3 regions of the Streptomyces brevispora genome follow, and region 2 is predicted to be linked to each of the others. Evidence: riboswitches for the same ligand, from Rfam matches in the RefSeq annotation. Region 2 holds a riboswitch; each other region holds the start of a gene.

What was found. A riboswitch is a leader RNA that binds a small molecule or an ion and turns the genes downstream of it on or off. The one in region 2 is predicted to bind cyclic di-AMP.
Positions count from the first base shown of each region.
Region 1: another riboswitch for cyclic di-AMP. It lies ahead of FHX80_RS30110 (LysM peptidoglycan-binding domain-containing protein); the one in region 2 lies ahead of FHX80_RS10075 (transglycosylase family protein).
Region 3: another riboswitch for cyclic di-AMP. It lies ahead of FHX80_RS15315 (M23 family metallopeptidase); the one in region 2 lies ahead of FHX80_RS10075 (transglycosylase family protein).

Region 1 is NZ_VIWW01000002.1:107,399-117,062, reverse strand. Features, by position in the region: partial or broken gene FHX80_RS36885 (hypothetical protein) at 1-53, opposite strand, end outside; gene FHX80_RS30110 (LysM peptidoglycan-binding domain-containing protein) at 255-1,127, opposite strand; cyclic di-AMP (ydaO/yuaA leader) riboswitch at 1,131-1,319, opposite strand; gene FHX80_RS30105 (nitrobindin family protein) at 1,900-2,451, opposite strand; gene FHX80_RS30100 (GNAT family N-acetyltransferase) at 2,562-3,137, opposite strand; gene FHX80_RS30095 (peptidoglycan DD-metalloendopeptidase family protein) at 3,270-4,142, opposite strand; gene FHX80_RS30090 (hypothetical protein) at 4,289-4,489, shown strand; gene FHX80_RS30085 (HelD family protein) at 4,722-6,932, shown strand; gene FHX80_RS30080 (M56 family metallopeptidase) at 7,021-7,959, opposite strand; gene FHX80_RS30075 (BlaI/MecI/CopY family transcriptional regulator) at 7,963-8,394, opposite strand; gene FHX80_RS30070 (TerD family protein) at 8,607-9,182, shown strand; gene FHX80_RS30065 (TerD family protein) at 9,228-9,664, shown strand, end outside.
Region 2 is NZ_VIWW01000001.1:2,191,178-2,200,841, reverse strand. Features, by position in the region: gene FHX80_RS10110 (glycosyltransferase family 2 protein) at 1-367, shown strand, start outside; gene FHX80_RS10105 (GtrA family protein) at 364-795, shown strand; gene FHX80_RS10100 (hypothetical protein) at 1,075-1,467, shown strand; gene FHX80_RS10095 (SurA N-terminal domain-containing protein) at 1,760-2,416, shown strand; gene FHX80_RS10090 (nucleoside triphosphate pyrophosphohydrolase) at 2,448-3,416, shown strand; gene FHX80_RS10085 (cytochrome P450 family protein) at 3,653-4,918, shown strand; gene FHX80_RS10080 (LysM peptidoglycan-binding domain-containing protein) at 5,024-5,998, shown strand; cyclic di-AMP (ydaO/yuaA leader) riboswitch at 6,321-6,492, shown strand; gene FHX80_RS10075 (transglycosylase family protein) at 6,497-7,237, shown strand; gene eno (phosphopyruvate hydratase) at 7,530-8,810, shown strand; gene FHX80_RS10065 (FtsB family cell division protein) at 8,967-9,437, shown strand; gene FHX80_RS10060 (DUF501 domain-containing protein) at 9,516-9,664, shown strand, end outside.
Region 3 is NZ_VIWW01000001.1:3,294,482-3,304,145, reverse strand. Features, by position in the region: gene FHX80_RS15320 (aldo/keto reductase) at 1-875, opposite strand, end outside; gene FHX80_RS15315 (M23 family metallopeptidase) at 1,172-2,371, opposite strand; cyclic di-AMP (ydaO/yuaA leader) riboswitch at 2,383-2,536, opposite strand; gene FHX80_RS15310 (PP2C family protein-serine/threonine phosphatase) at 2,832-3,995, opposite strand; tRNA gene FHX80_RS15305 (tRNA-Met) at 4,199-4,272, opposite strand; gene FHX80_RS35190 (hypothetical protein) at 4,741-5,244, shown strand; gene FHX80_RS15295 (SPFH domain-containing protein) at 5,272-6,480, opposite strand; gene FHX80_RS15290 (hypothetical protein) at 6,521-6,742, opposite strand; gene FHX80_RS15285 (SHOCT domain-containing protein) at 6,952-7,362, shown strand; gene FHX80_RS36390 (hypothetical protein) at 7,668-7,793, shown strand; gene FHX80_RS15275 (helix-turn-helix domain-containing protein) at 7,986-8,840, opposite strand; gene FHX80_RS15270 (DUF6879 family protein) at 8,859-9,383, opposite strand; gene FHX80_RS15265 (hypothetical protein) at 9,355-9,615, opposite strand.

The DNA of each region.
Region 1 (9,664 bases), on a different contig from region 2:
CCGGTGGCGAGAGCGCCACCGAAGGCGTCACCCGCCTCGGCGGCCCCCGGCACCCCGGGGGTGCTCTGGCTGAACACCACGGGCAGGCAGGTCCCGATGCCCGACGCCGCGCCGTACCGAACGGTCACGTAGCCCGCGTCTGACCGCCTACGCGGCGCAAGGGTCGTACGGCCATGCGAAAGGGGTGGGAGGGAGCCGCTCGGCTCCCTCCCACCCCTGCGCCCGGCTCCTCCCGAGGGCGGAGCCGTGTGACGTCAGTAGGCCCCGAAGACGTTGTCGATCGAGCCGTACGTGGCAGCTGCGTAGTTGCACGCGGCGGTGATGTTGGCGACGGGGTCGAAGATGTCCATCGACGTGCCGGGTACGTGGTAGGCCTGGAAGGTGGGCTGGATGACCTGCAGGAGGCCCTTCGAGGGCGTGCCGGCGGCGGCGTTCGAGTCCCAGTTGTTGACGATCTTCGGGTTGCCCGAGGACTCGCGGATGATGTTGCGGTAGATGCTGTCGTAGCTGCCGGGGATGCCGTGCTGGGCCATCACGGCCAGCGACTCCTTGATCCAGCCGTCGAGGTCGTTGGTGTACGACGTCGCGGCCGGCGCGGGAGCGGTGGCCGCGGTCTTCTGCGCGACGGGCGTGGCCGTCCGCTGGGAACGGTCGGCGCGGTCGGCCGACTGCGAGGCCTCGGCCGCGGGCTTGGACTCAGTCGTGGGCTGTGCCTTCGATTCGGCCGTGGGGGCCGCCTCGGGCGCTGTGGCCGCGGACTTGGCACCGATGGTCAGCTTGAGGCCCACGTGAATCAGATCGGGATTTCCGCCGATCGCACTCTGATTGTCCTCGTAGAGCCGCTCCCAGCCGCCACTGAGGGAATACCCCAGGGCGATCTTGGAAAGTGAATCACCGGAGACCACGGAATAGATGGTCGGCTCCGCATCGCGGACGGCAATTTCCTTGGCAGCAACGGAAGTCGAGGCCTTCGCCTTTTCCGCGGCGACGGAGTGCGCCGGTGCGGCCGAAGCCGACCCGGCCCCGATCAGGGGGAGCGCGAGAACGACTCCGCCCGTGCTCACGGCGATGAAACCGCGGGTCAGGGAGGTGGACTTGGAACGACGGTGCTTACCCATGATGGGCATGGCGCATTTCCTCTCCGCCGCCTGCGAGGTGAGCTGTCGGGTTCGGACTGGAGATGTCCGGCCGCACGTGATGGCGACTTCACCCCTAGCCGCTCCGGATACCGGACCGGCGGCAAAACTGGGTCCCCCGCTCCTGCCGTACGCGAGTGGGTTGGGTCACCGGACGGCGGCAGGATTCGGCGTTCCATCCGGATTGACGGTGACCGTAAGCGAAAGGCGCCGAGCGAAACAAGCCCTGAATTCCGAATCCCAATTGATTCGCAAGATCAACTAAAGGAAACGCTCACAATCAGGCCTCGCCGAGGAAGTCAATTCTCTTGGCGCGACAGGGAACCGAAGCCCGATACCCCGCGTGCGGGGCCGGAAAAGTGACGCTGACCACTGCGCCCGAAAGGGGCGGTTTGATGGATTTGATAGCGTTTGGTTAGTAGAAAACTACCCAAGGAGGTTCATTGCGATTTATTCGTAGCAATTGCCCCCAATCAAGACATTTGGGTGTCTCGGGGAGTCGGCCTGCCCGGACTCCGGGCAGGCTCGGCATCGGTCGGCGCCCCACCCGCCGCTCACGGCCGCAGCCGGCGCCGACGGCCTCCGGTGCAAGATGCCGTTCGGGCGCTTCGAGTACTTCGAGCGCTTCGCCGAGCCTGGTGTCGACGACGCGGGCGCGGTGAAGCCGGGCACGGTGGGCACGGCGAAGCAGAGTGCGGTGAAGCCGGGCGCGAACCCCAGTCACCGCACCGACGCGGAACTCCGCACCATCCGCCGCAAGGCGCTACCGGCTTCCGCCCCCGCGTCGGAGCTGCGCCGAAAGGTGATGCTGCAGCGGCTGACCTACCGCCGCGAGGTCATGGACGAATTCGAGCGTGCCGTCGTCCGTCAGGGTGTAGCGGCGACGGGTGGCGCCGACCTCCTTGGCGGTGGGTGCGAGGGCGACCTGATGGCTGGCGAGGTCGGCCACGCCGTCGACCGCGTGGCCCGTCAAGATCTCCGCGACACCGGTGGGCTGAGTGATCAACGCCTCCACGTGCCCGTCGGGCTGCATCCGCCACCAGCCGCTCTCCCGTGCCGACGGCCGCAGCGGGGCGCCGTCCGCGTCGAGCAGCCAGGCGCGCGCCTCGTAGTGGAGGAAGGGCCGCCCGTCGTGGCTGAAGGTGACCTCCTGCGCGTACCGGAACTCCCCGGCGAGCGTCGGGTATCCGCCGCGGCCCCGCCCGGCCCAGGTGCCCAGGAAGCCGGCCAGCGGTGCGAGCAGCGGATGCGGGGCAGGCGCTTCGTCCGGTCGGAACGCGTCGGGGTACGGGTGTTTCCGGGCGGGGTCGAACATCTTGCGAGCTCCTGGGTCGGGGACGGTGCCGGTGCCGGGTGGCACCGTAGGACCAGTGAACGCGAGGAAGCCGATGCCACGCCTTCACGCACCGCGCCTTTGACAGGGAGTCACTCCTCCTGACGGAAGTCCATCATGCAGAACACCTTGACGTAGCGGCGTTCACCGACAGCGACGAAGCCGGGCAGGCGCCCGTATTCGGTGAAGCCCAGCGCCCGGTAGAGGTGCAGTGCACCGCTGTTGTCGCCGCGGACATCCAGCGTGAGGACCTCGATCCCCGCCCGTCGGGCATCGTCGATCAGGGCGGCGGTCAGTGCCCGGCCGATACCACGGCCCTGGGCGGACGCCGCCACCGCGATCTTTTCGAGATCGGCGTGCGGACGATGGGTAGGCCGCGTGTGGCGCAGCCAGTACCCCACCCCGACCAGCTCACGGTCCAGATACGCGGCACGCAGGGCGGCATCACCCGCGTGCACCGCGGAGAAGACGTGGTCGAGGAGTTCCGCCACCTCGTCGTACGACGGGGGATCAACCCACCCCAGCGCGGCGCCTTCACGGACCAGGTCCGCCAGGATCCGATGGACCGACACCGCGAACCGGGCCCGCAGGTCCGGATCAGACGTCGGCTCCGTCGCGTCCAGGACGACGGGTTCAAGGGTCCCACCGCCGTTCGAAGCCGTGTTCATGACCCGCAGCCTAACCAACCCTCACCCAGCGAAATACCTGGACACCTTCCGCGGACAGACGAGAGCAGCGGAGAACCGCGGACCGACCGGGCGAACTTCGTTGATCGGTCCGCGGAAACCCTGGGGGGTGGGTCAGTTCCAGCGGTCCTGGTTGATGAAGTGGCTGAAGCCGCGCCAGGAGTTGGGTCCCATCACGCCGTCGATGGGGCCGGTGTAACCGTTCTGGGCGGCCAGGCGTTGGACGGCGGCCCAGGTGTTGGTACCGGGTACCCCGTCGATGGGGCCGGTGTAACCCCAGTTACGCATGTTCCGCTGGAGCGCGGCGTAGGTGTTGGGCCCCGGTACCCCGTCGATCGGACCGGTGTAACCCGACTCGATCCGCAACCAGTTCTGCGTCCGCTTCCACATCACCGCACCGGGAACACCGTCCTGCTCCGTCGACGTCTTCGGCAGCCCGCCTCCGCCGCCCCCGCCCAGGTAGTCCAGCGGGTTGACCCGGGTGCCGCCCGGGGTGATCAGGTGCCAGTGCACGTGTGGTCCGGTGGAGCTTCCCGAGCCCGGGGCTCCGACGGCGCCTCCTGAGTACCCGACGATCCCTCCCTTGCCGACCGAGGCGCCGTTGCCCAGCAGGAACTGGGACAGGTGCATGTACTGCGTCCGGTACCCGTCGCCGTGGGTGATGGTCACCGTGTGTCCACCGGTACCGTTGTTCGGAATGTTCGTGATGACACCGGCACCCGCAGCCGGCAGCGCGGTGCCGACGCCCATCCCGTAGTCGAGTCCGCCCAGCGAGCCGTCGTTGAGGTGGTCCTGCCAGGTACCGGTCATCTGATATCCGCTGAACGGGTTGTAGATGTCCAGCGCCTGGGCGGCGTTCCCCGAGAACAGCACGCCGCCGGCCGCCAGACCGAGCGTGGTGACCGAGCCGCGCAGCAACATGCGCCGGCTCATCTCGATCCGCGGCCGGACCTCCTGGCCGCCGTCGGGCCCATGGCTCTTGTGCACGGCAACTCCCTTGTTATTACTACGACTTGACTTGCCAGAGCGAGGCGGAGTCACGGTAGCCTACGCGCATAGATTTTGATAAAAACATGACAGATTCGCTACTGAGAGTCCCACCCTCACCGGCGGAACCATGCGCAGGTGTGGTGATGTGGAAGCGGACGCAGAACTGGTTGCGGATCGAGTCGGGTTACACCGGTCCGATCGACGGGGTACCCGGTACCAACACCTGGACCGCCGTCCAACGCCTGGCCGCCCAGAACGGTTACACCGGCCCCATCGACGACGTGATGGGACCCAACTCCTGGCGCGGCTTCAGCCACTTCATCAACCAGGACCGCTGGAACTGACCCACCAACGCTGGAACTGACCCACCCCCGGAGCACCCGCCGAGCCGTCCGGGACGAGGGAACCGGCCGAACCTGCGGCACAAAAAATCCCCGGTCCGCAATTGCGGACCGGGGATTTTCCCGGGTATATTGAGCGTTTCTGTGTGCCCACAGAAAAGGCCCCTCAATGGGGGCCGCTAAGAAAAACCATATCCGGCAGGGAGCCATTTTGTCAACTCGGGAAAGCTCCGAATTGCAGAAGGAGCAGGGATTCGTCGACCGGCTCTACGACCGTGTCGATGCGCTGCGCGGAGCAGCCGCCCAGCACGTCCAGGACGCGCTGACGCCGGTCGGAACCGGCCTGCAGGCCCGACACGAACGCGATGTGCTCGTCGCTGAACGCTCAGGTCTGCTGGCCGCCCTGAATGCCGTGGACGGCTCGCTGTGTTTCGGCCGCATCGACCTCTCCGACGGCACGGCGCACCATATCGGCCGTGTCGGAATCCGTGAGGACGACACCGCACACACCCCTGTGCTGATCGACTGGCGCGCGCCGGTGGCCCGCCCCTTCTATCTCGCCACCGGTCACACGACCATGGGGCTGCGTCGGCGCCGGCACATCACCACCGAGGGCCGCACCGTCACCGAGCTGCACGACGAGATCCTCGACCTCGGCGACCGTGAGCGCACCGGATTCGAGGACCCGAGCGGCGACGCCGTGCTGCTCGCCGCCGTGAACTCCGCCCGTACCGGCCGCATGGGCGACATCGTGCGGACCATCCAGGCGGAGCAGGACCGCATCATCCGCGCCCCGCACCGCGGTGTCCTCGTCGTCGAGGGCGGCCCCGGTACCGGCAAGACAGCGGTGGCACTGCACCGGGCTGCCTTCCTGCTGTACGAGCACCGCGAGCTGCTCGCCAAGCGCGCCGTCCTGATCGTGGGCCCCAACCCGGCCTTCCTGCGCTACATCGGCGAGGTGCTGCCCGCGCTCGGCGAGACCGGTGTCCTGCTCGCCACGCAGGCCGAGCTCTTCCCCGGGGTCCACGCCCATGGCACCGACACGGGCCGCGCAGCCGCGGTCAAGGGCGGTGCGGCGATGGCGGAGGCGCTCGCCCTCGCCGTCCGGGACCGGCAGCAGCTGCCCGAGCCCGGCGCCCCGCTGGTCATCGCGCACGACGACGGCGATCTCGTCCTCGACTGGGAGATCGCCTACGAGGCCCGGCAGGCGGCCCGGGACACCCGGTTGCCCCACAACCTCGCCCGCCCGCACTTCGCCTTCCGGATCATCGACGCCCTCACCTCGCAGCTCACCGAACGCATCGGCGCCGACCCGCACGGCGGTCCCAACTTCCTCGGCCCCGACGACATCGCCCAGCTCGGCAGGAACGTCGCGCTCAGCAAGGAGGTGCACGCCGCCGTCGACGACCTGTGGCCGCCCCTCACCCCGGAGCGGTTCCTCACCGACTATCTGGCCGACCCCGTGTACGTACCGGACGAGGACGCCGACGCTGTCCGCCGCGCGCCCGGCGAAGGAACATGGACCCCTGCCGACGTCCCGCTGCTCGACGAGGTGGCGGAACTCCTCGGGGTCGACGACAGCGCCGAGCGGGCCGCCGCCGAGGCCGAGCGCCAGGAGCGGATCGCGTACGCGCAGGGCGTTCTGGAGCTGTCGAGGGGTTCGGAGTCGTACGAGTTCGAGGACGAGGAGTCCGAGATGCTCGCCGCGCACGACATCATCGACGCCGAACGGATGGCGGAGCGGCAGGAGGAGGCCGATCACCGCAGCGCGGCGGAGCGTGCCGCCGCCGACCGGACCTGGGCGTTCGGGCACATCATCGTCGACGAGGCACAGGAGCTGTCGCCGATGGCGTGGCGGCTGCTGATGCGTCGTTCACCGACCCGCGCGATGACCCTGGTCGGCGACCCCGCGCAGACCTCCGAGGAGGCCGGTGTCGGTTCGTGGCAGAGGATCCTGGAGCCGTACGTCGGTGACCGCTTCGAACACGTCACGCTCGGGGTCAACTACCGCACGCCCGCGGAGATCATGGAGCTGGCCGCGAGGGTCGTACGCGCCGACGACCCGTCCTTCGAGCCGCCGGGATCGGTGCGGTCCACCGGTGAGCTGCCGTGGACGCGGGATGCCGGGGAGGATCTCGCGGGCGCGGTGGCACTGGCGGTGGCGGAGCTGACGCCCGTCGAGGGACGCCTTGCGGTGATCGCGCCGGCGGAGCTCCACGAGGAGATCGCGGCTCCGCTGGAAGGAGTCACGGCCGGTGCCGAGCCCGATCTGACCCGCCCGGTGGTGCTGCTCGCCCCGCGGCAGGCAAAGGGGCTCGAGTTCGATCACGTGCTGGTCGTGGAGCCCGCCCGGTACGGGACCAGCGACCTGTACGTGGCGCTGACCCGTGCCACACAGCGGCTGGGCATCATCCACCGGGAGAAGCTGCCCGGGTCCCTGCGCTGACGGCGCCGGGGAAGAGCGGACCGGGATCCGGCGGCGGCCAGTCGCCGGACAGCCGGCCCGGTCGGCCCCCGGGAAGGGAGCACATGGCTCATGAGGACAGCGGCGTCGCCGCTTCGAGGGTGACGAAGAGCGCGAAGGCCGCGTTCAGCGACGACAGAGTGGACAGGGCCGTTCCCGCCGCGGCGACGAACGCCGCGATCCCCGTCGGGGTGTGAACAGGGGGCCAGCCCCGCTCCGGCGGCACCGGACCGAGCAGCGCGGCGACCCGCCGGGGGACGGGTCCGGCCGCGGCGAAGGCCGCGACGGTCCCGGTGGCGGCCCGGTGCGAGATGATCGCCGCCTTGCCGACAGCGCGGGCCGTGAGCCGCCGGTCCCCGGTGCTGACGGCGGCCTCCTCGTCGGCCCAGCGCTCCGTGCTGTACGTGATGGCCGCACGCAGCGGCCGCAGCAGCGGGTTCGCGCAGCCGGCCAACTGGACGGCGAGCAGCAGACGGTGGTGCCGTCCGGCGAGATGGGACCGCTCGTGCGCGAGAAGCGCTCGCTGCTCGGCCTCCGTCAGGCAGTCGAGCATGGCGGAGGAGACCATGATCCTGCCGGGTGAGCCCGGCAACGCGTACGCATACGGCACACCGTCGGGCAGAACGGCGACTTCGGCCGTCGTCGCCAGCCCGGCCAGCGTCCGGTGCGCACGGGAACGGAAACGGCAGTGGTGCCATACGGTGACCGCGCAGGCCACGGCTACGGCCGTGAGCGCGGCGATCGCCGTCTTGCCGGCGAACCTGTCGTGCGGAACGGCCTTCCTGACTTCGTCGTCGGACCAGCCGTCCGGGAGTGGGTTGCCCGGCAGCTGGGCCGTGCCGACCACCACCAGAAGGCCGAGGCAGAGGGTGCTGCACGACGCCATGATGACGGCGATGGTCGCGAGCAGACGGGCGGCGCTTCGCGGGTGCAGGTGCTGTTCCGCGAGGCGCGCGATGGGGAGCGCCGTGAGCGGCAGGACCAGGGGCAGATAGACGAAGACGCCCATCGGTCAACTCTCCGATTCGTCCGCGGGCGGTCCGGCCGGGCCGGGACCGTTGTCGCTGAGCAGCGACCGCAGGAGAGCCTCGTCGTCCGGCGACAGTGCGGAGACGAAGCTGGACAGCACGGCGTCCCGGTCGTCCCGCTGGTCCAGAAGCCGGCGCATGCGAAACGCGGTGAGGCCCGCCCCGTTCGCCGTCGACTGCCACAGCACCGGGCGCCCCGAACCCGTTCGGGTGACCGCCTGCTTGTCGAGCAGCCGGGTCAGGATCGTGATGACCGTGCTGTACGACAGACCGCCGTCGAGACGCTCCTGCACCCATGCCGCGGTGACGGGCTCGCTCGCCCCGCCCAGCACGGTCAACACCTGGGTCTCGAGTTCACCCTGCCCGCGCCGGCGGGCCCGCGGCTCCCCCGGCCGGCCGTCCTTCTCCCCGCCCACGACGCGGCCCCTTTCATGCGACTGCCCGGATCCGCTCGCCCAACTGCCGGGCGCCGGGGCATAGTACCCAGCAGCTCGGGCGCCTCGTGAGCTCGCCGAAGCCCGGACCGCACACCCGCGAACAAACTCTACAGTGCTGTAGATTTCAGGTGCTGTCATTCGGTGCCCGCACGGTCACGCGTGGGCACAACGATGCGTAGAGGGAGAGAACCATGGGTGTGAGCCTCGCCAAGGGCGGAAACGTCTCACTGACCAAGGAGGCACCGGGGCTTACCGCGGTGCTCGTCGGACTGGGCTGGGACGTCCGCACGACCACCGGTACGGACTACGACCTGGACGCCAGCGCCCTGCTGTGCGACGAGTCCGGGAAGGTCCGCTCGAACGAACAGTTCGTCTTCTACAACAACCTCAAGAGCCCCGACGGTTCGGTCGAGCACACCGGCGACAACCTGACCGGAGAGGGCGAGGGCGACGACGAGGTCGTCAAGGTCGACCTCGCCGCTGTGCCGGCCGACGTCGCCAAGGTCGTGTTCCCCGTGTCGATCCACGATGCGGAGGGACGGGGCCAGAGCTTCGGTCAGGTCCGCAACGCCTACATCCGCGTGGTCAACCAGGCGGGCGGAGCCGAGATCGCCCGCTACGACCTCAGCGAGGACGCCTCCACCGAGACCGCCATGGTCTTCGGCGAGTTGTACCGCAACGGTGCCGAGTGGAAGTTCCGCGCCGTCGGCCAGGGCTACGCCACCGGGCTCAGCGGCATCGTCGCCGACTTCGGAGTAAGCCTCTGACCCGTTCCGGGTCACCGTCGTACCGCCCCTGCCGAAAGTGGAGCCATGACCGTCAATCTGTCCAAGGGCCAGCAGATCAGCCTCACCAAGAGCGGTGGTGGGGAACTCACCGTCGTACGCATGGGTCTGGGCTGGAAGTCCGCACCCCGCAGGGGGTTCCTCGCCCGGCTGACTGCCCGTGAGATCGACCTCGACGCCTCTGCCGTCCTGTTCGCCGGCAAGACCCCGCAGGACGTCGTCTTCTTCCAGCACCTGACCAGTGACGACGGATCGGTCCGGCACACCGGCGACAACCGCGTCGGCGGCGCGGGCCAGGGCGATGACGACGAGTCGATCGTCGTGGACCTGCAGCGCGTTCCGGCCCAGGTCGATCAGATCGTCTTCACCGTGAACTCGTTCACCGGCCAGACCTTCGAGGAGGTCGACAACGCCTTCTGCCGTCTGGTCGACGAGACCACCGGCCAGGAACTGGCGCGCTACAC
Region 2 (9,664 bases):
GAAGCTGCTGAACTACGGACTCGACGGGCTCCTCTCCTTCAACAACAAGCCGTTGCGTGCCGCGCTCTACCTCGGCCTGCTGCTGTTGTCCCTGGCCCTCGTCTACTCCGGGTGGATCGTCGGCGTCGCCCTGGTGAACGGGGTCGACACCCCCGGATACGTCACCCTCCTCGTCGCGGTCACCGCCCTCGCCGGGGTCCAGATGGTGATGGTGGGGGTGGTCGGGGAGTACGTCGGCCGGATCTACTACGAGGTGAAGCGCCGCCCGCACTACCTGGTGAAGGACACCAACACCGTGAAGGACACCGGCACCCGCGCCCGCGCGACGGCACCGCGGCCGGAACCCCTGGAGTTCGTACGCCGATGACGGTCAAGGCACAGCTGGCCCGCTTCGCCCTCGTGGGCGTCGTGAACACCGCCACGTACTACGGCTGTTACCTCGCCCTGCTGACCTGGCTGCCCTACCTGGCCGCGCATGTGGCCGGCTTCGCGCTCAGCATGACCGGTTCGTTCTTCCTCAACTCCTTCTTCACCTACCGGACCCGGCCCACCTGGCGGAAGTTCCTCCTCTTCCCGCTCACCAACGCCGCCAACTTCGTCATCACCACCGGCGGTGTCTACCTGCTGGTCGACCTGGCCGGGTTCAGCGACCGCTACGCCCCGCTCGTCGCGGCCGCGGCCGCCGTCCCGATCACCTTCGTGGTCTCGCGCACGATCATGCTGCGGCCGGACCTCCCCGGCGAAACCGGTCGAGCGCGCCGGCTGAGCCGGGCCATCGGCAGCCCGCGTTCCTGATTTCCCCTCTACTCCTCGAACCGGCCCGGACCGTGGTCCGGGCACCGGCGCGGCGGGCGGTACGCAGGAGGGATTCCCGTGTGGCAAGGTATCCCGGCATGCGTGCTGAGCTGGGCGAGCGCCGCGGGGGAGAGGCCTTCGTCTCCCGTAGCCCTGAGGGGTTCCGCCCTCGGTGTGGTTCTCCGCGTCCGGCTCGCCGCAGCGAATTCAATTGATCCGTCCGAGAGGTGTGTTGTGAACGCGAGAAGACGCCGGGCCCTGCGGGCTGCCGTTGCGCAGATGCTTGAGCCCGGCGAGCAGGTCGAGACCACGTCCCTCGTGAATCTGAGCGAGGTCTCCTTCAAGAAGAACATCGCGATGGGGCTTGCCGCGGCGGTCCTGAGCGGTGGGACGATGACCGTGGCGGCGGCTCCGCAGCCGATGTACCTCGCGACCACCGGGGAACGTCTGTTTCTGTTCCAGGCCAATCAGGTCTTCGCCAAGCCGGACCGGCACGTGGCGACGTTCCACATCAAGGATGTGAAGCGGTCCGAGGTCAAGCGCGGGCTGGTGAAGCATTCGTTCGTCCTGTTCGACGAGTCCCTGGGGAGTGCACTGCGCATCTTCTTCCCGCGGTTCGCGAAGTCGGAACTGGACGTGGTGGCCGGACAGATCACCGTGGCGACGGTGTAGGGACCGGACGGCCGGGTGCGGGCCCCGCTTCGCGGCCCGCATCGCCCCGGCGCGCGACGGCGTGGTGCGTACGCCGTCGACTCGCGCACGGCCATGCCGCGGCCGGACACATCGCCGTAAACCTCCCAGCGGATGCACCGGCCCGGGTGTGCGATCCGGCCACGCCGGAGCCCACATCCCCAACTCCTCCCGAATCGTTGGTCGAATCAGTGGCCCCGACCAGTTCCACTGCCTAACATCGATCACCGCAAGGCCTTGTGCACCGCCGCACAATCTCCTCGGGAGGCTCCCTTTGCACCGCCGCCGTCGCACCGCGCTCACCGTCTCCGCAGCAACTCTCGCCGCAGCGCCACTCCTCGCCGCCTGCGGCAGCCAGGCCCACCCCGGCGCGGCAGCCGTCGTGGACGGGGACCGGATCGCGGTGTCCACCGTTCAGGCCCAGGTGGCGGACGTGCGTGACGCACAAGGCGGCTCCAAGCAGGCTGCCCAGAGCGCCGACCAGTCCGGCCAGCTCGTCCGCGCCAAGCTGCACGGGATCATCCTGGACCGGGTCCTGGACCGGGCCTCGGCCGATGCCGGCGTCACCGTCAGCCGCGCCGAGATCCAGCAGATGCGGCAGTCGGCCGTCGCCCAGTACAAGGGGGAGAAGGGGCTGCGAGCCGCGGTGCTCCAGGAGCGCTGGATCTCCCCCGGCCAGATCAACGCCTTCCTGCGCGAGCAGATCCAGCTGACCAAGCTCTCCCAGGCACTCGGCGCCGACCCGTCCACCCCGGCCGGCACGAAGATCCTCGGCGACGCGCTGACGAAGGCGTCCAAGGCGTTGAAGGTCGAGGTCAACCCGCGCTACGGCACCTGGAACAACAAGCAGATCCAGCTCGCGGACTACAAGGCCCCCTGGATCAACCAGGTCACCAAGCCCGCCCAGGCGGCGGCGGAGGCCGGGGCGTAGCAGCGGCCGGGCGGCCGGGTAGATTCGCAGCGTGAACGCTGAAGACCCCGGCCGTATCGTCCTGCTCACCGCCAGCCACCGGGTCGCGCCCGGACTGCTGTCCTGGCCCGCCTGGCAGATGCTGCACGCCGCGGACCGGGTGCTCTGCGCCGAGCCCGGCCAGCCCCAGCTGCCGTACCTGCGCGAGGCGGGCATCACCGTCGAGCCGGCCGTGCCCGACGCGCAGGAGCTCGTCGGCGCCTGCGCCGGGGGCCGGACCGTGGTGGTGCTCAGCGGCGGCGAGGGGGACCAGCCACTGACCGACGGACTGGCCCGGCTGGCCGGTTCGGGGCGGGTGCAGATGCCGGACCTGGAGCTGCTGCCCGGTTCGTACGATCTGCCCGGTGCCCGGCTGCTGGATCTGGTGCAGGTCATGGACCGGGTCCGGATCGAGTGCCCCTGGACCTCGCAGAAGACCCACAAGGGCCTCGCCAAGTACGCCATCGAGGAGGCGTACGAACTCGTCGAGGCGATCGAGGACGGCACCCGCGAGGAGCTGCGCGAGGAGCTCGGCGACGTACTCCTCCAGGTCGTCTTCCACGCGCGCATCGCCGAGGAGGACGAGGAGGAGCCCTTCTCGGTGGACGACGTCGCCGCCACGCTCGTCGAGAAGCTGATCCACCGCCATCCGCACGTCTTCGGCGACGAGACCGCCGAGACCCCGCAGGACGTCCACGCGCACTGGCTGCGGACCAAGGCGATCGAGAAGCAGCGCGAGTCCGTCACCGACGGGGTGCCGCTCGGCCAGCCCGCCTTGGCCCTCGCGGCGAAGCTGGCCGGCCGGGTCCGTACCGCCGGACTCGACGTGCCGCTTCCCGAGGGCGAGGGCGACGGCATCGGCTACCGGCTCCTCGCCCTGGCCGTGAGCGCGCAGGAGAACGGCACCGACCCGGAGGCCGCCCTGCGGGCCGCGAGCCGCGCCTACCGGGACGCGATCAGGGTGGCGGAGGGCAACGGATAGCGCGGCGCAGGGCGACGGCGGGCCCGGCACAGGGCAACGGCTAACGTCGGGGGGTGAACGACAGCCCCGCCGATACGCCCGCCGACAGCCCAGCCGATGCGCCCGCCGACAGCCCAGCCGATACGCCCGCCGACAGCCCAGCCGATGCGCCCGCCGACACGCCCGAGCACGCTTCCGGAGCCGCCCCGACGCCCGCGCCCGCCGGCTGCCCCGCCCACGCGGCCGACGCCGAGGCCGTGCCGCCCGCCCCCGAACTCTTCACCTGGGAGTTCGCCACCGACCCCTACCCCGCGTACGCCTGGCTGCGCGAGCACAGCCCCGTGCACCGCACCACACTGCCCAGCGGGGTCGAGGCCTGGCTCGTCACCCGGTACGCGGACGCCAAGCAGGCCCTCGCCGACCCCCGGCTCTCCAAGAACCCGGCGCACCACGCCGAGCCGGCGCACGCCAAGGGCCGGACGGGCATCCCGGGCGAGCGCAAGGCGGAGCTGATGACGCATCTGCTGAACATCGACCCGCCCGACCACACCCGGCTGCGGCGTCTCGTGTCGAAGGCGTTCACGCCCCGGCGCATCGCGGAGTTCGCGCCGCGCGTGCAGGAGCTGACGGACCGCCTCATCGACTCCTTCGCCGAGAAGGGGGAGGCCGACCTCATCCACGAGTTCGCCTTCCCGCTCCCCATCTACGTGATCTGCGACCTGCTCGGTGTCCCGCGTGAGGACCAGGACGACTTCCGGGACTGGGCGGGCATGATGATCCGCCACGGCGGCGGCCCGCGCGGCGGGGTGGCCCGTTCCGTGAAGAAGATGCGCGGCTATCTCCTCGAACTGATCCACCGCAAGCGCGAGAACCCCGGGGACGACCTGATCTCGGGGCTGATCCGGGCGAGCGACGACGGCGAGCACCTGACGGAGAACGAGGCCGCCGCGATGGCCTTCATCCTTCTCTTCGCCGGGTTCGAGACGACCGTCAACCTCATCGGCAACGGCGTCCACACCCTGCTGGGACACCCCGAGCAGCGCGAGCGGCTCCAGCGGTCCCTGGCGGCAGGGGAGACGGAACTGCTGGCCACCGGCGTCGAGGAACTGCTGCGTTACGACGGCCCGGTGGAGCTGGCGACCTGGCGGTTCGCCACCGAGCCACTGACGATCGACGGGCAGCGGGTGGCCGAGGGAGACCCCGTGCTGGTGGTGCTGGCGGCCGCCGACCGGGACCCCGGACGCTTCGATGGCCCGGACACGCTGGACCTCTCGCGGCGTGACAATCAGCACCTCGGATACGGGCACGGCATCCATTACTGCCTGGGAGCACCGCTCGCCCGGCTGGAGGGGCAGGCCGCGCTCGCCACGTTGCTGAAACGCCTTCCGGACCTGCGACTTGCGGGGGAAGCTGCCGATTTGCGCTGGCGTGGCGGGCTCATCATGCGCGGACTGCGCACGCTCCCGGTGGAGTTCACTCCCGAGCCCGCTTCCGATGAGGGTGACGCTCTGTCAACTCTGTGACTTTTATGTGATCTCTGCTGCATCGACTTGTGACACACGTTCGAGTCCCGCTAGGTTCACCGTTCGACTCACCAGTCACTCGTCAGTTACACGGAAGGCATTCCCATGGGCTCCGCGAACGGCAGACACCGTCGCCCTCGGCAGGCACCCGCGATCGTCGTCGCCGCAGGCGTGACCGGCTCGGCCATCGCCATCCCACTGCTCGGCGCGGCCGGCGCGCACGCAGCCGACGCCTCGACCTGGGACCGGGTCGCCGAGTGCGAGAGCGGCGGCATGTGGAGCGCCGACCTCGGCAACGGCTTCTACGGCGGCCTGCAGTTCTCGCAGGATGTGTGGAAGTCGTACGGCGGCGATTCGTACGCCCCGCGCGCGGACCTGGCCAGCCGCTCGCAGCAGATCGCCGTGGCGGAGAAGGTCCTGGGCGACCAGGGGTCGAAGGCGTGGCCCAGTTGCGCGGTCATCTCCGGCCTCGTCGTGGACGGGTCCCTGCCGGGCGTCGACCCGGGCAGCGCCTCGTCCGCCGACACCTCCGAGAGTGCGGACCCGTCGTCGAGTGCCGATCCGTCGGCGAGCCGGGACCGGTCGGGCAGCGCGTCCAAGGGCGCGACCGACGCTCCGTCGGACGATGCCCCGTCGGCCGGCACCCCGTCGGACGACGCGACGGCGGACACGGCCGACCACGACCGTACGCCGGACGCCTCGGCCTCCCCGTCCGCCACGCCCTCGGCATCCGGCTCCTCCGGCGCGACCGGCTCCTCCGGCGCCCGGGAAGGGTCCGCCCCGGCCGGGGAGACGGGCGGCAAGCACCGCGGCGCCCCGGCCCCCGAGGGGACCGGCAGCGACCGGGACTCGGGGCGGCACGCCTCGCGCGGCGCCAGTGACGCACGCGACAAGGGGGCCCCGGTCGCCGACGGTACGTACACCGTCCGCCCCGGCGACAACCTCTGGGCGATTGCTGACGCACAGAAGCTTCCCGGCGGCTGGACGGAGCTGTACGAGGCCAACAAGGCGGAGGTCGGCTCCGACCCGGACCTCATCCTGCCTGGCCAGAGCCTCGATCTCGGTGTGAAGACCGACTGAGACCGACCGGGAACGGCCGCGGAATCGGTCTGATCAACAGCTGAAAGCACCTCAAATCTGGGGTACTTAAGAGGCCTATGTCCCACTTTTGACTAAGTGAGACATGGGTCTCTTTGCGTGAACTGGCGCGTCTTGTCCGGGAGCTCCCCCCGCATCCGTTCCGACCTGCGCAAACAGGTGTTCTTCAGATGCGAGTAAGGGCTGTTTATCCGGTATGTCCTTCTTTGAATGTGGGGGTGGCGTGTGTTTACGGTCGTAACCGCTCGCACCGCGGGCCCCGTCGATCGTCACGCCGAATCCTGCCGTCGGTCGAAGGGAACAGACGCGTAAAGCGCCGTAGGCAGGAGCGGGGGACCCAGGTAGGCGCCGGGTCCGATCGTCGCAAGACGCATCGGGAACGGCTTGGGGTTAAGTCGTGCGCTAGGACGTGCGACCGGGCAACTCACTTGGCCCGAACCCGACAGCTCACCTCGTAGGCGTCGGTGAGGAGAAGTCTCGATGCTGCTCAACAGCAAGGGCAACAAGCACCGTCGCCCGTCCAAGGCCGTCCGTCTCGTCACGCTCGCCGGTGTGGCCGGTGCCGCCATCGCCGTGCCCCTGATGGGTGCGACCGGCGCCTCCGCGGCCTCCGTGTCCACCTGGGACGCGGTCGCCCGGTGCGAGTCCGGCGGCAACTGGTCGATCAACACCGGCAACGGCTACTACGGCGGTCTGCAGTTCTCGCAGTCCAGCTGGGCCGCCGCCGGCGGTACGCAGTACGCGGCCCGCGCCGACCTGGCCAGCAAGTCCCAGCAGATCGCCGTGGCCGAGAAGCTCCTCGACATGCAGGGACCGGGCGCCTGGGGCTGCGCCGGCGCCGGCAACCTGCGCAACGACGGTGTCGACCCGGGCGTCGACACCGGCTCCACCGCCACCAAGACCGCCCCCAAGCAGCAGTCGGCTCCGGTCCAGCAGGCCGAGCCGAAGAAGGCCGAGCGCACCGAGGCCCCCGCCGCCTCCCGCTCGGACCGCGCGGCCACCCCTCAGGCCGAGCAGAAGAAGACCGTCACCACCCCGACCGGCGAGACGGTCAAGAAGGGTGACGGCGAGTACAAGGTCGTCGCCGGCGACTCGCTGAGCCAGATCGCGGCCGACCACAACGTCAAGGGCGGCTGGGAGCGGCTGTTCGAGCTGAACAAGGACATCGTCAAGGACGCCGACATGATCTTCCCGGGTCAGCAGCTCCACCTGGTGAAGTAATTCGGCACTCTCCTCGCTGAGCTCCCCGGCCCGGCCCGCACCTCCCCCCGTGCGTGCCGGGCCGGGGTTTTGCCGCTTCGGGGTGCGCCGGCTCCCGCGCCGATTGTTCAACTGTTGTAGTTACTGGTCGGTAGGTACCTGGACGTCTGCCCCGCTATGGGTGCCCTTGGGTCCTTTTTCGTCCCAGGGGGCGGGCGGGCGGCCGACTGAGAGGGCCGGGCCGGTTAGGCTCTTGTCGCAAGGCCAAAGTGACCCTGCACAACCAGCGTCATATCCCAGAAGGAGATGCCTCGTGCCGTCCATCGACGTCGTCGTAGCCCGGGAAATCCTCGACTCCCGGGGCAACCCCACGGTCGAGGTCGAGGTTGGGCTCGACGACGGCAGCACGGGTCGTGCTGCTGTTCCGTCCGGAGCCTCCACCGGTGCGTTCGAGGCCGTTGAGCTTCGCGACGGCGACCCCAACCGCTACCACGGAAAGGGCGTCGAGAAGGCCGTCCTCGCCGTGATCGAGCAGATCGGCCCGGAGCTCGTCGGCTACGACGCGACCGAGCAGCGGCTGATCGACCAGGCGATGTTCGACCTGGACGCCACCGAGAACAAGGGCTCGCTCGGCGCCAACGCCATCCTCGGCGTCTCGCTCGCCGTCGCCCACGCCGCGTCCGAGGCCTCGGACCTGCCGCTGTTCCGCTACCTCGGTGGCCCGAACGCGCACCTGCTGCCCGTCCCGATGATGAACATCCTCAACGGTGGGTCGCACGCCGACTCCAACGTGGACATCCAGGAGTTCATGATCGCCCCGATCGGCGCGGAGTCCTTCTCCGAGGCCCTGCGCTGGGGCGCCGAGGTCTACCACACGCTGAAGAAGGTCCTGAAGACCAAGGGCCTGTCCACCGGTCTCGGCGACGAGGGCGGCTTCGCGCCGAACCTGGAGTCGAACCGCGCCGCCCTCGACCTCATCCTTGAGGCCATCAAGGAGGCCGGTTACGCCCCGGGCAAGGACATCGCGCTCGCGCTCGACGTCGCCGCGTCCGAGTTCTACAAGGACGGCAAGTACGAGTTCGAGGGCAAGTCCCGCTCGGCCGCCGAGATGACCGAGTACTACGAGGAGCTCGTCTCCGCGTACCCGCTGGTCTCCATCGAGGACCCGCTGTACGAGGACGACTGGGCCGGCTGGAAGGTCATCACCGACAAGCTCGGCGCCAAGGTGCAGATCGTCGGCGACGACCTCTTCGTCACCAACCCGGAGCGCCTGGCCCGCGGCATCGAGGAGGGCTCCGCCAACGCCCTGCTCGTCAAGGTCAACCAGATCGGTTCGCTGACCGAGACCCTGGACGCCGTCGAGCTGGCCCAGCGCAGCGGCTTCAAGTGCATGATGTCCCACCGCTCCGGCGAGACCGAGGACGTCACCATCGCCGACCTCGCGGTCGCCGTGAACTGCGGCCAGATCAAGACCGGCGCCCCGGCCCGCTCGGACCGTGTCGCCAAGTACAACCAGCTGCTGCGCATCGAGGAGATCCTCGACGACGCCGCGGTGTACGCGGGCCGCTCGGCGTTCCCGCGCTTCAAGGGCTGACCCGTACGGCCGGCACGTACAGCAGGCGCGTCCGGCCGGCGCGTCCGGCACGGGCCGACAGGCCCGGCCGGGTCCGGCGCCCCGGCCTCCGTCCGTCCCCGCACTCGGTCCCGTACCGTGTGCGGGGACGGACGTGCGTAATGGGGAGGCGGAGACATGGCCGCGAAGGACCGGGACCGGTTCTCCACCGCGACCCGGCTGAGGCTGCTCGGTGAGCAGACCGCAGCCCGCGTCTACCGGTCCCAGAGCCGCCGTCAGGCGCGCCGCTCCCGCCTCACCGGCCGGGCGGCCTTCCTGGCCCTGGTGGTCTGCTCCCTGGTCGTCGCCCTCGCGTACCCGATGCGGCAGTACGTGTCGCAGCGCGACGAGATCGCCGACCAGGAGCGGCTCGCGCAGGAGGCCGAGGTGCGCACCGAGGAGCTGCGCGACGAGAAGGCGCGGCTCCAGGACGATGCGTACATCAAGCGGCTGGCCCGCGAGCATCTGCACTACCTTCTTCCGGGGGAGACCGGCTACACGGTGGTCGACCCCGACGCGGTCAAGGAGCGCAACGGAAAGCCGGAGGAGTCCGGCCGGCCGTGGCACTCCAATCTCTGGGACGGCGTCGACAGCGCCGACCGGGGCTGACCCGCTCCTCCTCGTTCGCATCCCCTCGTTCATCTGCGGAACCGCAGTTCAAGCAGCCCGATCAGAACCTAGGCAGGCATGGAAACGCCCCCTCCCCAGACCGAGTCCACCGCACCCACCGACGCGGACATCGCCGCGTTCCAGCAGCAGCTGGGGCGCCCGCCGCGCGGGCTGCGCGCCATCGCGCACCGCTGTCCGTGCGGAAACCCGGACGTGGTCGAGACGCA
Region 3 (9,664 bases), 1.1 Mb from region 2:
GCGGGAAGCTGCTCGACCGTACGGGCGGAGGCGATCGGTGCGGCGACGGTCGGCCGGGATGCCAGCCAGGCCAGCGCCACGGTCGCGATCTCGGCGTTCCGCTCCTGCGCCACCTTGTCGAGCGCGGCGAGGACCTTCTGCCCACGCTCCGACTCCAGGTGCTGGCTCGCCTTTCCGGCGCGCGCGCTGTCCACGGTCGCACCCGGGCGGTACTTGCCGGTGAGGAAGCCGGAGGCGAGTGCGAAGTACGGGACGGCGGCGAGCCCGGCGCGGGCAGCGGTGTCCTGGAGCTCGCCCTCGTAGGTGTCCCGGGAGACGAGGTTGTAGTGCGGCTGCAGGGCCACGTAACGGGCCAGTCCCTCGCGCTCGGAGAAGTCCAGCGAGGCGCGGAGCCGCTCCGGGCTGATGTTGGAGGCGGCGATCTCGCGGACCTTGCCGTCCTTCACCAGCTGGTCGAGCGCGGTGATGATCTCCTCGACCGGGACCGTCTCGTCGTCGAAGTGCGTGTAGTAGAGATCGATGTGGTCGGTGCCGAGCCGGTGCAGCGATTCCTCGGCCGCGGCCTTGATGGTGGCGGGGGAGAGCCCCTTGTACGAGGGGTGGGCACCGACCTTGGTGGCCACGACGATGTCGGAACGGTTGCCCCGCGCTGCGAGCCACTTGCCGATCAGGGACTCCGACTCACCGCCCTCGTTGCCGGGGATCCAGGCGGAGTACGCGTCGGCGGTGTCGATGAAGTTGCCGCCGGCCGCCGCGTACGCGTCGAGAACGGCGAAGGACTGTGCCTCGTCGGCGGTCCAGCCGAAGACGTTGCCACCGAGGGCGAGCGGGAAGACCTGAAGGCTGGATGAGCCGAGCCTGCGAAGAGAAGTCATATATGGATCAACCCGACCCGCCGTCTCCGCTATTCCGTGCCATGTGCAACTACGGCATTCCGTGCCATGCGCATCTGCGGCTGCCGTCATGGCCATGATGGCAGTCCCGCGAGGCCGGACAGACGGGCCGGCAGCCCTGACGTCGGGGGGTGAGCGTCAGGACTGCCGGGGTTCAGTGGCCGGAGAGGGCACAGGGCTCACCACAGCGCAACGCAGCGCACGGCGCGGCCGTGGGAACGCCGACCCGGCCCACGGCCGCGGGCCGGGAGACCCCGCCTCCGGACCGTGCAGCGGGCTCAGACCGTCAGGCCCCGGGCACGCAGCCAGGACATCGGGTCGATCCCGGCGCCGTCCGAGGTGTGGACCTCGAGGTGAAGGTGCGGGCCGGTCACGTTGCCGGTCGCACCGACGCGTCCGATGGTGTCCCCGGTGGTGACCTTCTGGCCGACGCCGACACCGATCGAGGACTGGTGGCAGAACCAGAGCTCCGTGCCGTCCTCGAGCTCCAGGACCGTGCGGTAGCCGTACGAACCGGACCAGCCGGCCGACTTGATGGTGCCGCTGTGGATGGCCTTGATCGGGGTACCGGTCGGCGCCGCGAAGTCGAGGCCCGTGTGGTAGCCGGAGGACCACAGCGAACCGGCCTCGCCGAAGGTCGAGGTGATCGTGTACGAGGAGGTGGGGATGGCGTAGCTGGCGGCGAGCTTGGCGAGCCGCAGTGCCTCGGCCTTCTCCTTCGCCTCCTCCGCCGCCTTCTTCTTCGCGGCGGCGACCTCGGCCTCGGCAGCGTCCTGCTGCTTCTTCGCCTCGGCGGACGCATTCTCCGCGGCGGCCTTCTCCTCGGCCGCCCTGGCCTCGGCGTCGGCGGAGTCCTGCTGCTGCTCGGCCTGCTGGAGGATGCGGGCGCGGAGCGCCTCGCCGGCGTCCGTGGCGCCCTGCTCGGCCTCGGCGGTGGTGATGCCGGCCGTCGTCAGCGGGGCGGAAACCGTCTCGGCCTTCGCCTTCTCCGCCTCGGACTCACCCGAGAACAGTGCGCCGACGCCGGGGAGGGACCTGGCCTCGGGGAGGTTGTCGGAGATGGCGTCGGGAAGGGAGATGGAGACCGGCGGCCTGCTCTGCGCGGAGGCCATGCCGCCCGCGCCGACGGCTGCGATGACACCGACGCCGAGGACGGTGGAGCTACGGGCGAGACCGTTGCGCTGCTTGGCGACGCGGTGCTTGCCGCGTACGGGGCGGATGGACTCCTCGGTGGGATTCCATTCCTCCCGCGCCTTGTCCGGCTCGGCCTCGTCGGCGCGGAAGCCGTTGCCGAACTCGCTGCCCCGATCGGTTCCGTAGGCGGTTCCGTAAGCGGTCCCGTGGCTGGATCCGTAAGCGGTTCCGTACTCGGTTCCGTGGTTGGTGCCGTAGCTGGCACCGGGCCCGGGTCCGAAGTCATTTCCGTGCTCGGGCACGAACCATGAGGGGGCTTCGGGGGCAGGCTTGTTGGACGCCACTGGGGCGCACTCCTTTCCTTCCTTCTCGCCTACCGGGTTAGCTGACGGGTTCGGAGCAGGAAGGTCTCCTACGGGTTCCTCCGCCTCTCAACGAGACAGAGATGCCCGATTCACCCCATGTAGGTGGTTCCCCGGTTCCCTTGCGGAATTCGGCGCTCGCGCACGGTGCCGCCTCTGACGGCGGCTGGGACCGCGCTGCGTTATCGAACGTTAATAGACACACGGGTCCGATTCCAAGCCGTTCCAGCTGATCATTCACATCTTCGGCCTGGACTTTACGGGACACAACCGGGTGGAACCGGGCGAGTTGATCGCCACTCAATCGTTATCTATTTTCTGACGTTGCGTCAAATGTTATGCGAAGGGGTTCCTTACGGTTACGGACAGTGGCATCTTCCGCGTCCGCTCCGTCGCATTCCCTCGTGTTCCCTCACGCTCTCCCCCGTCTGCCCCTTCGTCTTCACCCTGCGCCGCCTCCCAAACCCACGATCTTCACGGTTGTGCGCCGGTCCGGCTGCCCCTCGGCGGGGCGCACAATGGCGAGCAGCGCCATGTCGTCGGTCGTCACCCCACCGGTGTGCAGCCGTACGTCGTCGGTCAGCGCGGACAGCAGCTCCTCGGGGCCCGGGAAGATCCGTCCGCGCAGCCGCTCGGCGGGGTCGTAGAAGACCCCGTCGGCGTTACGGGCCTCGGAGAGGCCGTCCGTGTAGAGGAGGAGCGTCGACCCGGCGGGCAACGCCCACTCGTCGGCGCGGTCCGGCCACACGCCCAGGTCCATCCCCAGGGGCAGCGCGGGCAGCTCGGGCTGCAGTACGTCCAGCGCCCCGTCCGAGTACATCAGCAGCGGCTCGGGGTGGCCGCGGTTGACGATCCGCACCAGGGTCGCGCCCGGCGGGATCTCGGCGAGCGCGGCGGTGATGAACCCCTCGGCCTCGTCGAGGCCCCCGCGCCGGCCCGATTCCCGCGCCAGCGCACGCTCCAGCCGCTGAGCCACCCCCTCCAGTGACCGCTCCTGCTCGGCCGCCTCCCGGAACGCGCCGACGATCACCGCCACCGCCTCCACCGCGTCCAGCCCCTTGCCGCGCACGTCCCCGACCACCAGCCGCACCCCGTACGGGGTGTCCGTGACCGAGAAGAGGTCGCCGCCGACGAACTCGTCCGCCTGGGCCGCCTCGTACCGCGCGGCCACTTGCAGCCCGCCGATCCGGTCGGGCGGCTTCGGCAGCACCGCGCGCATGGCGGTCTCCGCGATGACTCGCGCGGAGGCCAACTGCTCGTTGCTGCGCCGTACGACCCCGTTGATGTAGACCGCGAGGACCGAGACGGTGAGGACGGTGAGGAGCTCGATCGACGGCACGGCATTGAACAGCGTTTCACCGTAGAACCGCAGCCCGGCCAAGGACAGCAGCGCTGCGGCTCCGACCCGGATGGTGCCGATCTGCGAGAAGAACGGCGCGGCGATCAGCGGGGCCGCGGCGAACAGCGGAACGGGCGTGAAGGCGGGCGGGGTGATCAAATCCAACACCAACCCCACGGCGATGATCAGGCCAGGCAGCGCCCGGACGAGCCGGCGGTTCCGGATCTCGCCCGCGCGCCTCCCCCGCCGCTGTTCCCGCTTCCCCACCTGTGCTCTCCTACCCGGTGCGCCCACGGCCGCGGACGGTACCGCGCACCACCCCCAGACTTCCCGGAGCACGGTGGCGGGGCGATTCATCGACGGCCAATGGGAGTACGTGCGTGGTGCGGGTCGCACCGGCCGGTGGCCCGGCGAACGCACAAACGAATCAGGCCAGGCATGCAGTATGCATGCCTGGCCTGATTCTTCAGTAGCGGGGACAGGATTTGAACCTGCGACCTCTGGGTTATGAGCCCAGCGAGCTACCGAGCTGCTCCACCCCGCGTCGGTAAACACAACTCTACGGCATGTTCGACGCACTCATGACCACCCCGCGCGCCCGCCCCCTCGCGCGGCTCCCCCGCCGCCCGGCCCACCCGATGACGCCCCCGCACAGACTCCCCCGATCGACCCCGACCATCCGAGGGAAAGGCCCAACCACCTGCGAGAAAAGGGAGACCAGTACCCCCACCCGCGCAACAACCAACCTCTGTCGACCAGTTGACATTCGACTGGATCGCTCACCGAACAGGCGGAGGCAGTCCCGCACCGGGTTCGGCCGACCGGACCAAGAACGTCAAAGTGTCGAAAACGAGAAGGTGTTGCAAGGAACACGCGTTCTGCCGCAAGGTATCTGCTGCATCCCCCGGACTGGTGGGCTGCCCGTGCGAGCAGACCCGGGAGCACGCATTTCACCGCGCCCCGCAAGCCGCTCCCGGTCTCTCATCGCAGCCTGTCTGGAGGGCCTCCGCCGATGACCGCACCGCTCACTCCCGCCCCTGCCCCCGCGTCCGCCCCCGCAACCACTGCGGCCTCACCGCTGCGGGGTGCCGTCATCAGCGGTGTGATCGGCGGAGTGATCGGGGCGGTGATGAGCGCGGGAGTCAATTACGCGATCATCGGAATTCCGGACAGCGAGTCGGTCAACGCGGTCAACCATGCGATATCCGGCCTGGTCAGTGGGTTCCTCGCAGGCTTCGTGGGGATCCTGGCGCACCACCGGAAGGTCTCCTCGGCCGCGCGCGCGGAGGCTGCCGCGCTGTCGCCTTCAGCTGCTCCCGCACTTGATGAGGCTGCCGCACCCACTGAGACGGCAGAGGTGGCAGAGACGACCGAGGGGACAGAGATGCCCGAGGCATCGGAGGCCGAAGTGAGCCCCGCCGAGCCCGCTGCCGAGAGTTCCGCCGAGACCCGCGACCCGGTCCCGGCCTCCGTACCGGTCCCGGCCCCGGCCCCCGTCTCCGTACCGGAGAAGTAGGGCCGGTCCCGTTCGTTTCCGCTCGGGTCATTCCGAGTCGGCGATACGGGGCGTCGGGTCCTGGTTCCGGTCGTCGCCGTCCTGGGCTGTCGCCGGGTCCGTACCGCGTTGGAGCGACTGGAGGATCGCCAGCCCCTGGCCGACGACTCCCGCCGCCATCTCGTTGACCCCGTCGGTGCCGTTGAGCACGGTGAGGCTGGCTCCCGACATCCCGCGGGCGGCGGCGTCGGCCAGGGCGGGCAGGTTCTCCACGATGCGGTTGGCCGCGATGAGTTCCTGGTTGCCGTCCCGCAGCGAGACGGCGCGGGCCGTGTTGGCGTCCGCCTGGGCCTGGGCGAGGGTCCGTTCGGCGTACGCGCTTCCGTCCGCCTGGAACTTCACCTGGTCACGGGCGGCCTCGGCCAGCGTGCGCTGCCGGTAGGCCTCGGCGTCCGCCGGTCGCCCGACCTCCGCCTCCAGCCGCTGGGCGGCGAGTGACGCCTGGCGCTGGGCCAGCGCGGTCTGCTCCTCGATGACCTCGTGCGAGGCCCTGGCCTGCGCGAGTGGCCCGGCCTGGGCGGCGCGGGCGTTGTACTGCTCCGTCTCGGCGAGGAACCCGGCCCTCTTGATCGCGGTGTCCCGCTCGTACTCGGCCTTGAGCGCGGCGGCCTGCTGCTCGCGTTCTGCGGCTTCCTGATCGGCCTTGGCCCGGGCGATCCGGGCCTGACCGGCGACCGCGGCGGCGTGCGGGGCGGCCAGGTTGTCGATGTACCCGGTGGCATCGTCGATCTCCTGGATCTGGAGGGCGTCCACGACGATGCCGAGCTTCTCCATCTCACCGTGACTGCCGGCGATGACCTCCTGGGAGACCCGGCTGCGTTCCCGGATGATCTGTTCCACGGTCAGTCCGCCGACGATGGACCGCAGGTGTCCGGCGAAGATCCGGCCGACGAGCTCCTCCATCTGATTCTGCTCGGACAGGAAGCGCCGTGCCGCGTTGGCGATGGACACGGCGTCGTCCCCGACCTTGAAGACGGAAACGGCCCGGACCGTGAGGCGGATGCCCTGCTGGGTGACGCAGTCCTCGGTGATCTCCGCCTCCCGAAGCGCCAGGGACAGCATCCGCGCCTTCTGCTTGATCGGAAGGACGAAGCTCCCGTGTCCGGTGACGATCCGGAACTGCGTGTCCTGCGTCTGCCGCTTCGAACCCGATATGAGCATCGCCTCGTTGGGGGCGGGAACGTGCCAGAACAGCATGAGCGGACTCCTGTCAGGAGATCAGATGTCACTTCTCGGGTCAGGACGGCAAGCGCTCCACCACCACGGTGCGTGCCGATACGGAGTCGACGACCACGATGCGTACGTCCCTGCCGATGGCCGTCGCCGACCATGCGGTGTAGGCCTCGGAGCCGCCCCGTACGGCCACCAGTACCTCGCCCGGCCCATCCGGCGGGATCGGCACCGTGACACGGCCGACGGCCCCGACCGGACTCCGGCCGGACTCATCTGCCGCGCGCACGTGCGCACCGCCGCAGGTCCGTGTTCGGACACGTCATCACAGTCACGAGGCGAACCGCCTCCCGGAGGCCCACGCCTCCCTCGACACGTCCACGTTACTCCTCGCGCCCCCACCGGCAACGCTGACGGAACTCGCCGGGCGAGGGGCGAAATGCGGTGGTATGAATTATTTCGCATTCACTCATTCGACGCGATGATCTGGAGTGGACGATGGACGACTACCCGCTGCTCAACCTCTTCTGGACCATGCTCTGGTTCTTCCTCTGGGTCATGTGGATGTTCCTTCTGTTCCGCGTCATCATGGACATCTTCCGCAGCGATGACCTGGGCGGATGGGCCAAGGCCGGCTGGCTGATCCTGTCCTTGGTGCTGCCGTACCTGGGCGTGCTCATCTACGTGATCGTCCGCGGCAAGTCCATGGGGACGCGCGATCTGAAGGACGCGAAGGAACGGGATGCGGCCTTCAAGGCGTACGTGCGAGACGCGGCGGGCACGGACGCCGCGGGCGGCTCGACGAAGAGCAGCCACGTCGAGGACCTGACGAGGCTCGCCGACCTCAGGGACAAGGGTGCGATCACGGACGAGGAGTACCAGCGAGCAAAGACGAAGCTCCTCGTCTGACGCCCGCCCCCTGCCCGCTCGCCCCCTCCCCGTCGGCCCGCCCACGGCCCCTCGCCCGCTTCAGACCGCCTGCGCCGTACGCCGCACGGCCGACTCCCGGTCCTCCCGTGCGGGGCCGTCGAATCCGGGCGTGAAGTCCGGATGGTCGGCCAGTGCCACTCCCTGCCCCATGGTGGGATTGGTGTACGTGACCGCGTCCCCGGTCCCCACCAGCCCGGTGACCACCGGCCCGGCCGCGTCGGCGAGCCCGGTCCAGCGGTTGTCCGAACGCGATCCGCGATCAAGACCTGTCCGGCGCCTGGTTCGTGGACGCGCGCAGCCTCGTCGAGTGGCTGGAAGTCTGGCTGTCCGGCACCGGTTGGTACGAAGAAGAAGCCGCCGGCGAAGGCTTCGACATGCAGGTCTGGGCGGACGCAGCCTCGCGCTTGTAGCCACGGGGCCCGCCTCCGTGTCCCGAGATCCGCCTTCGTCCGGCCGTGCAGCAGCCCGTCCGCTCACGCATCTCTCACGCGTCGCTCACCCATCCGGGCTCACCACATCACGCCCCTGTCCCGGCTACGGCCGGCGGCAGGGAGCGTCTTTGTGCGTGCGAAGGGGCAGGGGGCGCCTTTGTGCGTGCGCGGTCAGTCGAGCGCGTCGATCGCCTTCACGACCAGGGCCCGCGCGTCGGCCCCGTACACGGCCATGCCGCGCAGCCGCTCGAACGCCCGCACGTACAGCTCCACGTCCGACGGCTGAGTGATGTTGACCTGAGCGGAAAGCAGTTCAACGGACACGAAGTTGTCGTCGTAGACGTGGAACACCTCCTGCGGCCACATGCCACGCTCCCGTGTCGCCGCCGGAACGATGCCCAGCGACACGGCCGGCAGAGCACCGGCAGTCAGCAGGTACCCAAGCTGTGCGGCCATCGCGTCCGCGTCACCGATGCGGTAGTACAGCACGGCCTCCTCTATGAGGAACACGAAGCGGTGCCCAGGCTCATGAACAACGCGGGAGCGTTCCACCCGGGCCGCCCCGGCTTCGGCACCGTCGTTGACCGGGATGTCGCGGAACGCTCCGATGGTGGAGAGCAGCGCCGCCGCGTACCCCTCGGACTGGAGCAACCCCGGCACCAGCGTCGGCGAGTACACCCGGAACAGTTGGGTGGAGCGGTAGAAGTCCACCCAACTGTCCTGGAGTTGCTTCAGCCCGGACCGCACCTGGTGTCGCCACTCCTGGTACATCGACTCCGCGGTGAGTGACTGGGCCACGATGTCGGCGGCCTGCTCCGGCACACCGCAGGCAGCACACCAGCGCCTCACGTCGAGCGCGGACGGAGCAGTGCGCCCGTTCTCGACACGGGATGTCTTGGCGTGGTGCCAGCCACATCGGACGGCCAGCTCAACAACCGTCAGTCCTGCCCCCTTGCGGAGGTCCCGCAGTCTGCGCGCCACGGAGTCGCGGGCGGCTTGGGCAGATGATGACGGAGAGAGGGGCATGGGTGGCCGGTGCTCCTGCTAGTGGATCGAGTACTGGTCGTGCGGGGAGGCGCGGCTCCACACGGTGCGGAAGGCTTCGGAGCACAACTTGGCCGAGGTGGGGGCGTCGGTGATTTCCTCGCCGAGGGACGAGCCGTCGCCGGCGAAGTGGTTCCAGTGCACCCACTGGTCGTCGAACAGCCAGAAGTCGTTGCCGGGCAGAGCGATGTCGGATGCCTGCCGGCGCGGCAGCCACCTCACCTGCTCGCCTGCCGCGATGTTGGTGAACGTTCCGTCGTAGAGGAACTGGGTGTACTCACTGACGGGTTCGGACACGATGCGGGCGCGCCGGACAACGGCTCCGCGGCTGACGGCGTCCTGGATCACGTCGAGCCACGGCCGCCACCAGGACGCCCGGTCGGCCGGATCGTGACGGAATCCGGTGCGCCAGTCGGCGAACGGACCGCTCTCGTAGTCGACGGCGTAGAAGTCGCGCATCTCCAGGTGTACGGCGGTTGTGCAGCGGGCGATCAGGTCATCGAAGGTCGGCACGCTCGACGGCATCGCACGCCTCCCTGATCATCTCCACCATCCTGGCGGGGATACGGATCACGGCTTCGTTCTCGGGGATGCCCACGGCGTGGCCCGGTACGGTGAACGCGGCTGCTTCTGCTTCGAGTTCGGGGCTCGCCTTCCATCCCTGCAAGACGAGCTCCTTGCTGTCCCGGTCGACCCACACGGTGGGACTTTGCTTGTCCCCGGTGTTGGGGTCGATCCCGATGAACACTAACGACATGCCGGTCTCCGTCCACGTGGTGTGCAGTTCTGTGCGCCACCGTCCAGCG